Methylomagnum ishizawai: one gene and its partner. Each later gene encodes a partner of the first gene's protein in a complex. Links are inferred from orthologs where the notes say so. Each region holds a gene or a part of one and is shown in the gene's direction. Other genes may lie near its edges.

The links.
Region 2: the proteins of trxB (region 1) and trxA are in contact, whole or in part, in a crystal structure (PDB 1F6M), measured with the Escherichia coli proteins. The link is inferred for Methylomagnum ishizawai from one-to-one orthologs.

What each region holds. Positions count from the first base shown.
Region 1 is NZ_FXAM01000001.1:2,247,499-2,250,997, forward strand. The notes cover bases 134-3,005. They hold trxB (thioredoxin-disulfide reductase), read left to right. Parts: upstream 134-1,028; coding sequence 1,029-1,982; downstream 1,983-3,005. Other genes in these bases: B9N93_RS09950 (DNA translocase FtsK), read right to left, coding at 134-702; B9N93_RS26830 (hypothetical protein), read right to left, coding at 2,053-2,148; B9N93_RS09965 (SulP family inorganic anion transporter), read left to right, coding at 2,571-3,005. In the rest of the region: more of B9N93_RS09950, read right to left, coding at 1-133; more of B9N93_RS09965, read left to right, coding at 3,006-3,499.
Region 2 is NZ_FXAM01000001.1:3,825,119-3,828,732, reverse strand. Bases 144-3,130 are described here. They hold trxA (thioredoxin TrxA), read left to right. Parts: upstream 144-1,467; coding sequence 1,468-1,794; downstream 1,795-3,130. Other genes in these bases: rho (transcription termination factor Rho), read left to right, coding at 1,988-3,130; B9N93_RS17065 (HD-GYP domain-containing protein), read left to right, coding at 144-1,311. Also shown: more of B9N93_RS17065, read left to right, coding at 100-143; more of rho, read left to right, coding at 3,131-3,244; B9N93_RS17050 (type I restriction endonuclease subunit R), read right to left, coding at 3,462-3,614. UniProt on the Escherichia coli protein: Participates in various redox reactions through the reversible oxidation of its active center dithiol to a disulfide and catalyzes dithiol-disulfide exchange reactions.

The sequences.
Region 1 (3,499 bases):
CGGCGCGGTGCCGGGTTCGGACTCGGCTTCGACTTCCGGCCCAGCGGCGGGCGCGGGCTTGAACGGTTGGAACAGCGACAACACGGCGTCGATGGCGATCAAGGCGGCGCGGCCCACGAGGTCGATCAAGCCCAGCGACGAACCCAGCCAGGACAGCCCGGTGAACAGCGAAATCCCGGCCACGAATACGGTCAGGAGCAAGATGCTCGACCCCGCCCGGCCAAACGAACCCGCGAGCAACTCGGCGGTTTCCCCGCCCAGGATGCCGCCGCTGGTGCCGGGCAAGGCCAAGGGCGGATGGATGACGTGGAGGTCGGTGAGTCCCGCCGCCGCCGCGATGGCCGCGCCGAAGCCGGTCCAGCGCAGGGCGCTGTCGATGGGATTGGCCGGGGCGGCGAGACGGCCCTGGAAGATGATGTAGCCATAGCCCGCCAGCAGGAACGGGAACAGGAAGGCGGTGACGCCGAACAGGGTTAGGAAGAAATCGGCCACCCAGGCGCCGACCGCGCCGCCGGCGTTGGCGATGGTCTTGCCGGTGCCGATATGGCTCCAACCGGGATCGTCGGCGTTGAAGGTGATGAGCGCGACCAGCAGGAACAAGGAGACCGCCAGATAGACCAGGAACACCGATTCGCGCAAGCCCCGCACCAGGACCGCGCCCAGGTCTTGGCCGTCGAGCAGCTTTTTATGGAAATCAGCCAAAATGCCCACCAAATCAAAGGAATAAACGATGCGGGCGCTATTGTTCGGGATTGGGGGGGAGAGTTCAAGAGCGCCCGTTCACGGTCGCGCCATCGGACAGGGCCGGGCAAACTGGAGCGCGAATTTTGAGTTTGCATGGGCCGACCCGGCACGCAAGCCAAAGTCCGCGCTCCGGGGGTGGCCAATCACGCCAAGCGCCACCCTGAAATAGCCTGCTTCCACAAGGTTTCCGGCAACGCCCCCAAGACGCGGACCGGAACCTTTACGCTCAAATCCCACACCGTCATACTTGGTTTTTTGTGCCACTCCCAACACCGAGGAATTCGATGACTGAACAGAGACATTGCCGCTTGCTGATTTTGGGCTCGGGACCGGCGGGCTATACCGCCGCCGTCTATGCGGCGCGGGCCAATCTGAAGCCGGTGCTGGTGACCGGCCTGCAAATGGGCGGGCAACTCACCACCACCACCGAAGTGGACAACTGGCCGGGCGACGCCGAGGGCGTGCAGGGACCGGAACTGATGGAGCGCATGAAGCGCCATGCCGAGCGCTTCGAGGCCGAGATCATCTTCGACCATATCCATACCACCGATTTATCGGCCCGCCCGTTCAAGCTGATGGGCGATTCCGCCACCTACACTTGCGATGCCTTGATTATCGCCACCGGGGCTTCGGCCCGTTATCTGGGGCTGGATTCCGAGGAAGCCTACAAGGGCCGGGGCGTGTCGGCCTGCGCCACTTGCGACGGTTTTTTCTACCGCAACAAGCCGGTGGCCGTGATCGGCGGTGGCAATACGGCGGTGGAAGAAGCGCTTTACCTCGCCAACATCGCCTCCCATGTGACCGTGGTGCATCGCCGCGACAAGTTCCGTTCCGAGAAAATCCTGGCCGACAAGTTGCTCGAACGCGAGCGCGAGGGCAAGGTCAGCATCGCCTGGAACCATGTGATGGGCGAGGTTTTGGGCGACGACGCGGGCGTGACCGGGCTCCGCATCAAGCATGTGCGGGAAGGCAGCACCCAGGATATCAAGCTGGACGGCGTGTTCGTCGCCATCGGCCATAGCCCGAACACTGAAATCTTCGCCGGGCAGTTGGAAATGCGGGATGGCTATATCGTGGTCAAGAGCGGCCTGGGCGGGAACGCCACGGCGACCAGCGTGCCGGGCGTGTTCGCGGCGGGCGATGTGGCGGATTCGGTCTACCGGCAGGCGGTGACTTCGGCGGGGTCGGGCTGTATGGCGGCCTTGGATGCGGAGAAGTATCTGGACGGGCTGGAGTAAGCGGGTTTGGGACCGGCGTGTGGACGTGCCGTGCGCCGGTTCAATCCTGTTTGTCGGTGGTTAAGGTGGATCATGTGGCCCAAGGAAGCGCTCGCCATTGAAATGGAGGGGCATCCGCTACCCATACCTTGGTTTCCCAAGCGATTTCAGCGAGATATCGAGCCATGATTTCCCGATGAGGGAAACTTGGCCGTCTCGATCCCCGCGTACCTCCGCCGGTCCTTCTCCGACAGCCTCTCGAACAGCCGCCGCATCTTCGTCTCGATGGCTTCGTCGTAACCCATCATCCCCACTCGTCCCTCAATCCGCCAAGGCCTTCATTATCCACCGGCCCGCTTGTTCCGGCGGGAAGCCGGGAAGTTATTTCTGGCCAGATCCTAAATCCACCGCCTAGTGGAACCCCATCCCTCGTTACGGTTCAAATAACCCGTTGCGGTTTAAAAAAGCCAATGGTACGGTTTATTTAAACCTAAGCTGTTGCGTCGCCCTCTACAGTCTGGTTTAATAGTTTCGCATCGAAACTATTGGACGGCGACCCGCAACGCCCGGACCCATCCCCGGCATCGTATCCTCCAGGAGGACAACCCCATGATCCGTAGACAGTTTTCCTATTATTGGCGATATCTTGGCCGGGATATTCCGGCCGGGATCGTGGTGTTCCTGGTCGCGCTGCCCCTGTGCCTGGGGATCGCGCTGGCCTCGGGTGCGCCCTTGTTATCGGGCGTCGTGGCCGGCGTGGTCGGGGGCTTGATCGTGACCTGGGCCAGCGGTTCGCAACTGAGCGTGTCGGGACCGGCGGCGGGGCTGACGGTGATCGTGGCCCAGGGCATCGACCACCTGGGCGGCTTTCCCGCCTTCCTGGTGGCGGTGGTGCTGGCGGGGTTGTTGCAATTGGCGCTGGGCTTCCTGCGGGCCGGGATGATCGGGGCTTATTTCCCGTCCTCGGTCATCAAGGGGATGCTATCCGCCATCGGCTTGATCCTCATCATGAAGCAATTGCCCCATGCCGTGGGTTACGGCGCGGACCTGTCGGGCGAGGAGACCTACATCCCCCAGACGCCCGGCGGCACCCTCGATGAAATCTTCCTCGCCTTCGACGCCATTTCCCCCGGCGCGGCCCTGGTCAGCCTGGGGGCGCTCGTCATCATGGTGCTGTGGGAAACCCGCTGGTTCAAGCCGCTGGCCTGGATACCCGGCCCGCTGGTCGCGGTGGCCTTCGGGGTGGCGTTCAACCTGTTGAGCCAGGGCACGGCTTTCGCCATCGCCGAGGTCCACCGGGTGGCCTTGCCGGATTTGCAGGGCTTGGGCGATTTCGCCGGGCATTTGGTGTTCCCGGATTTCGCCCAGCTCGCCAACCCGGCGGTGTACACCATGGCGGCCACCATCGCCGTCATCGCCAGCCTCGAAACCCTGTTGAGCCTGGAAGCCGTGGACAAGCTCGATCCCTTGCGCCGGATCGCCCCCACCAACCGCGAATTGAAGGCGCAGGGTTTGGGCAACCTCGCCAGCGGCCTGTT
Region 2 (3,614 bases), 1.6 Mb from region 1 along the record:
GTATCTCCCCAGGATGGTCCACCCAATCCGCAGGGTTGCGATCCTGCCAAAGCCAAACAAATCCAGGCCCGGGTACCGTCCGGCCCTTCGGATGGAACGATGAGCAATACCGAACGAGTCAAAATCCGCGCCAAAGACTTGCGTCTTGGCATGTATGTTTGCGAACTGGACCGACCTTGGAGCGAAACCCCGTTCTTGTTCGAGGGTTTCGAGCTGGCCAGTCCCGCCGATATCCAGGCGGTCACGCAATATTGCGAGTATGTCTATATCGACATGCACCGCACCCATGTGGTCCATATGGTGCTGGACGAAATCCGGGAGCCGTTTTCCAGGGCCGGCAAATCGGCCAGCTTCGACCAGGAAATCCAAGCCGCCGAATCCACCCGTGAACAGACCTCCAGCCTCCTCAAATCCTTCATCGACGATATCCGCTTCGGCCAGAGCGTGGATGTGCAATTGGGACAATCGGCGGTGTCGGAGTGCGTCGCCAGCATCCTCCGCAACCCCGACGCCATGCTCTATATGGCCCAGATCCGCAACAAGGGTGAGCAGTCCAGCCAGCACGCCTTCAATGTCTGCGTGTTCTCCATCCTCCTGGGCCGCTATCTCGGTTTGTCGCCGAAAGCGCTGGAAGGACTCGGCACCTGCGGCCTTCTGCACGATGTTGGCAAGATTTCCATCGCCGACAGCCTCCTGAACAAACCCGGCCGGCTCAACGCCGAAGAGCAGGCGATCCTACGCCAACATCCCAAGCTGGGCCGGGATATCCTGATGTCGGCCCGCAATGTCTATGCTGGCGCGGTCGATGTGGCTTATTGCCATCACGAGCATGTCGATGGTTCCGGCTATCCCCGCGGCCTGCACGATGTGCAATTGAATCTCCACACCAAGATCGTCAGCATCGTCGAGACCTACGACGATGTCACCAGCGAGCGTCCCTACCGCCCGGCCCGCACCCACCTCGACGCCATCATGCTGCTGAATAAGAAGGCGAAGTCGAACAAGTTCGACGCCAAGCTGGTCGAGCGCTTCCTGGCCTGCCTCGGCACCTATCCGCCCGGCAGCATCGTCGAGCTGAGCAACGGGGATGTGGCCTTGGTGCTGGAAACCAATCCGGGCCAGCGCCTGCGTCCCCGTATCCTGGTGGTGCGCGATCCCGACCACAACCCGGTCGAAAGGTTGGTGGATATGGCGGAGCAACAGGTGGACGGACGCGGCCAGCCGTATAAAGTGAAGCTGGTGCGTCCGCCGGGGTATTTGGATATCGATCCGCGCCAATACCGCGATACCCTGATCAAGCTCTTCAACTAAAAACCCCCTGGAAACACGGGGCTTGCATTTAGGGCGGGTTTAGGCTGAAATGGCCCCACTCGCAAGGAAATGCCAGCCCGTCCAGCGCCGCCCCCTGCGGCCGCCCCCGATACCATCCCAATCCATCCCCTTCCATCCGACAATGTGGAGATCATTGTGAGCGATAACATCCTTTATGTGAGCGATGCCGAGTTCGAGGACAAGGTATTGAAATCCGAAACCCCCGTCCTGGTCGATTTCTGGGCGGAATGGTGCGGTCCCTGCAAGATGATCGCGCCGATCCTGGAGGAGATCGCCGAGGATTTCGCGGACCGGTTGATCGTCGCCAAGCTCAACGTCGACGAGAACAACCTCGTCCCGCAGCGCTACAACGTGCGCGGCATCCCGACCCTGATCCTGTTCAAGAACGGCGAAGTGGAAGCCACCAAGGTCGGCGCCCTGGCCAAGTCCCAACTGTCCAAGTTCATCCACGACAACCTCTGAGGATTCCATCCACCCGCACCGGCCCCGCCGGGCGGGTTTTTCCAGACCATGCTAACCTGAACCGCATCCTCTCGCCGCCCCCAGCCCGCGCCGCCCCCCGGCACGCTTCCTCCGGCTCGACACCCCGGTCGAGAACACTCCCGCAGACGATGGGTTTGCCCTTGTTCCACCCCCTTGACCCCCAACTCAATTTATGAACCTGACCGACCTCAAACGTAAGCCTGTTTCCGAGCTGATCGAAATCGCCGAGACCCTCGATATCGAAGGCGTGGCCCGGACCCGCAAACAGGATTTGATCTTCTCCATCCTGAAGAAACAGGCCAAGAGTGGGGAGGATATTTACGGCGACGGCGTGCTGGAAATCCTCACCGATGGTTTCGGTTTCCTGAGGTCGGCGGATAGTTCGTTCCTGGCGGGGCCGGACGATATTTATGTTTCCCCCAGCCAAATCCGCAGGTTCAGCCTCCGCACCGGCGACACCATCTCCGGCAAGATCCGCCCACCCAAGGACAACGAGCGCTATTTCGCCATGCTCAAGGTGGAGCAGATCAACTACGAGCCGCCGGAGAACGCCAAGCACAAAATCCTGTTCACCAACCTGACCCCGCTGTTCCCCAAGGAACGCCTGGAACTCGAACTCGGCAACGGCACCACCGAAGACCTCACCGCCCGCGTGATCGACCTGGTGGCCCCCATCGGCAAGGGCCAGCGCGGCTTGATCGTGTCGCCGCCCAAGGCCGGCAAGACCATGATCTTGCAGAACATCGCCCATTCCGTCGCCGAGAAGAACCCCGAGTGCTATCTGATCGTGCTATTGATCGACGAGCGCCCGGAGGAAGTGACCGAGATGCAGCGCAGCGTCAAGGGCGAGGTGGTGTCCAGCACCTTCGACGAACCCCCGGCGCGGCATGTGCAGGTGGCGGAAATGGTGCTGGAAAAAGCCAAGCGGCTGGTCGAGCATAAACGCGACGTGGTGATCTTGCTGGATTCCATCACCCGTCTGGCCCGCGCCTACAACACCGTGATTCCGTCGTCCGGCAAGGTGCTGACCGGCGGCGTGGACGCCAACGCGCTGGAACGCCCGAAGCGCTTTTTCGGCGCGGCCCGCAATATCGAGGAAGGCGGCAGCCTCACCATCATCGCCACCGCCCTGGTCGATACCGGCTCGCGTATGGACGAGGTGATCTACGAGGAATTCAAGGGCACCGGCAACAACGAATTGCACCTGGAACGGAAGATCGCCGAGAAGCGTGTCTATCCCGCCATCAATATCAACCGTTCCGGCACCCGCCGCGAGGAATATCTGGTGCCGCCGGATGAGCTGCAAAAGTGCTGGATCCTCCGCAAAATCCTCCAGCCCATGGACGAGATGGCGGCCAGCGAATTCCTGCTGGGCAAGCTGAAGGACACCAAGACCAACCAGGAATTCTTCGACATGATGAAGAGATAGCTTTAAGCTATTGAAATATATCGATTTTTTATGTTGTCTTGATTTCGTGTAACCACGATGTAAGCAGTCTGAAGCCGGTTTTTGAATACTGATGATTCTGAATTGGCATCGGCTTTGACTGCCCAAGCGGCCTCCCCGACCAATAGATTCAAGCTTTGAAAAAAGTAAAAGCCGGTTCACACCGGCTTTTTGCGTTTTATCCCCTCCAATCGAAAAGCTATTCCACCCACGCAGCCGATAGCGTTTCCGCCTGCCTCAGCACCGTCTCCGTCGCGGCCTCCTGCTTGTCGGGCGGGTATTTGTACTTCTTCAAGATGGTCTTCACCATGATTCGGAGCCGCGCCCGCACGGCATCGCGCACCGACCAATC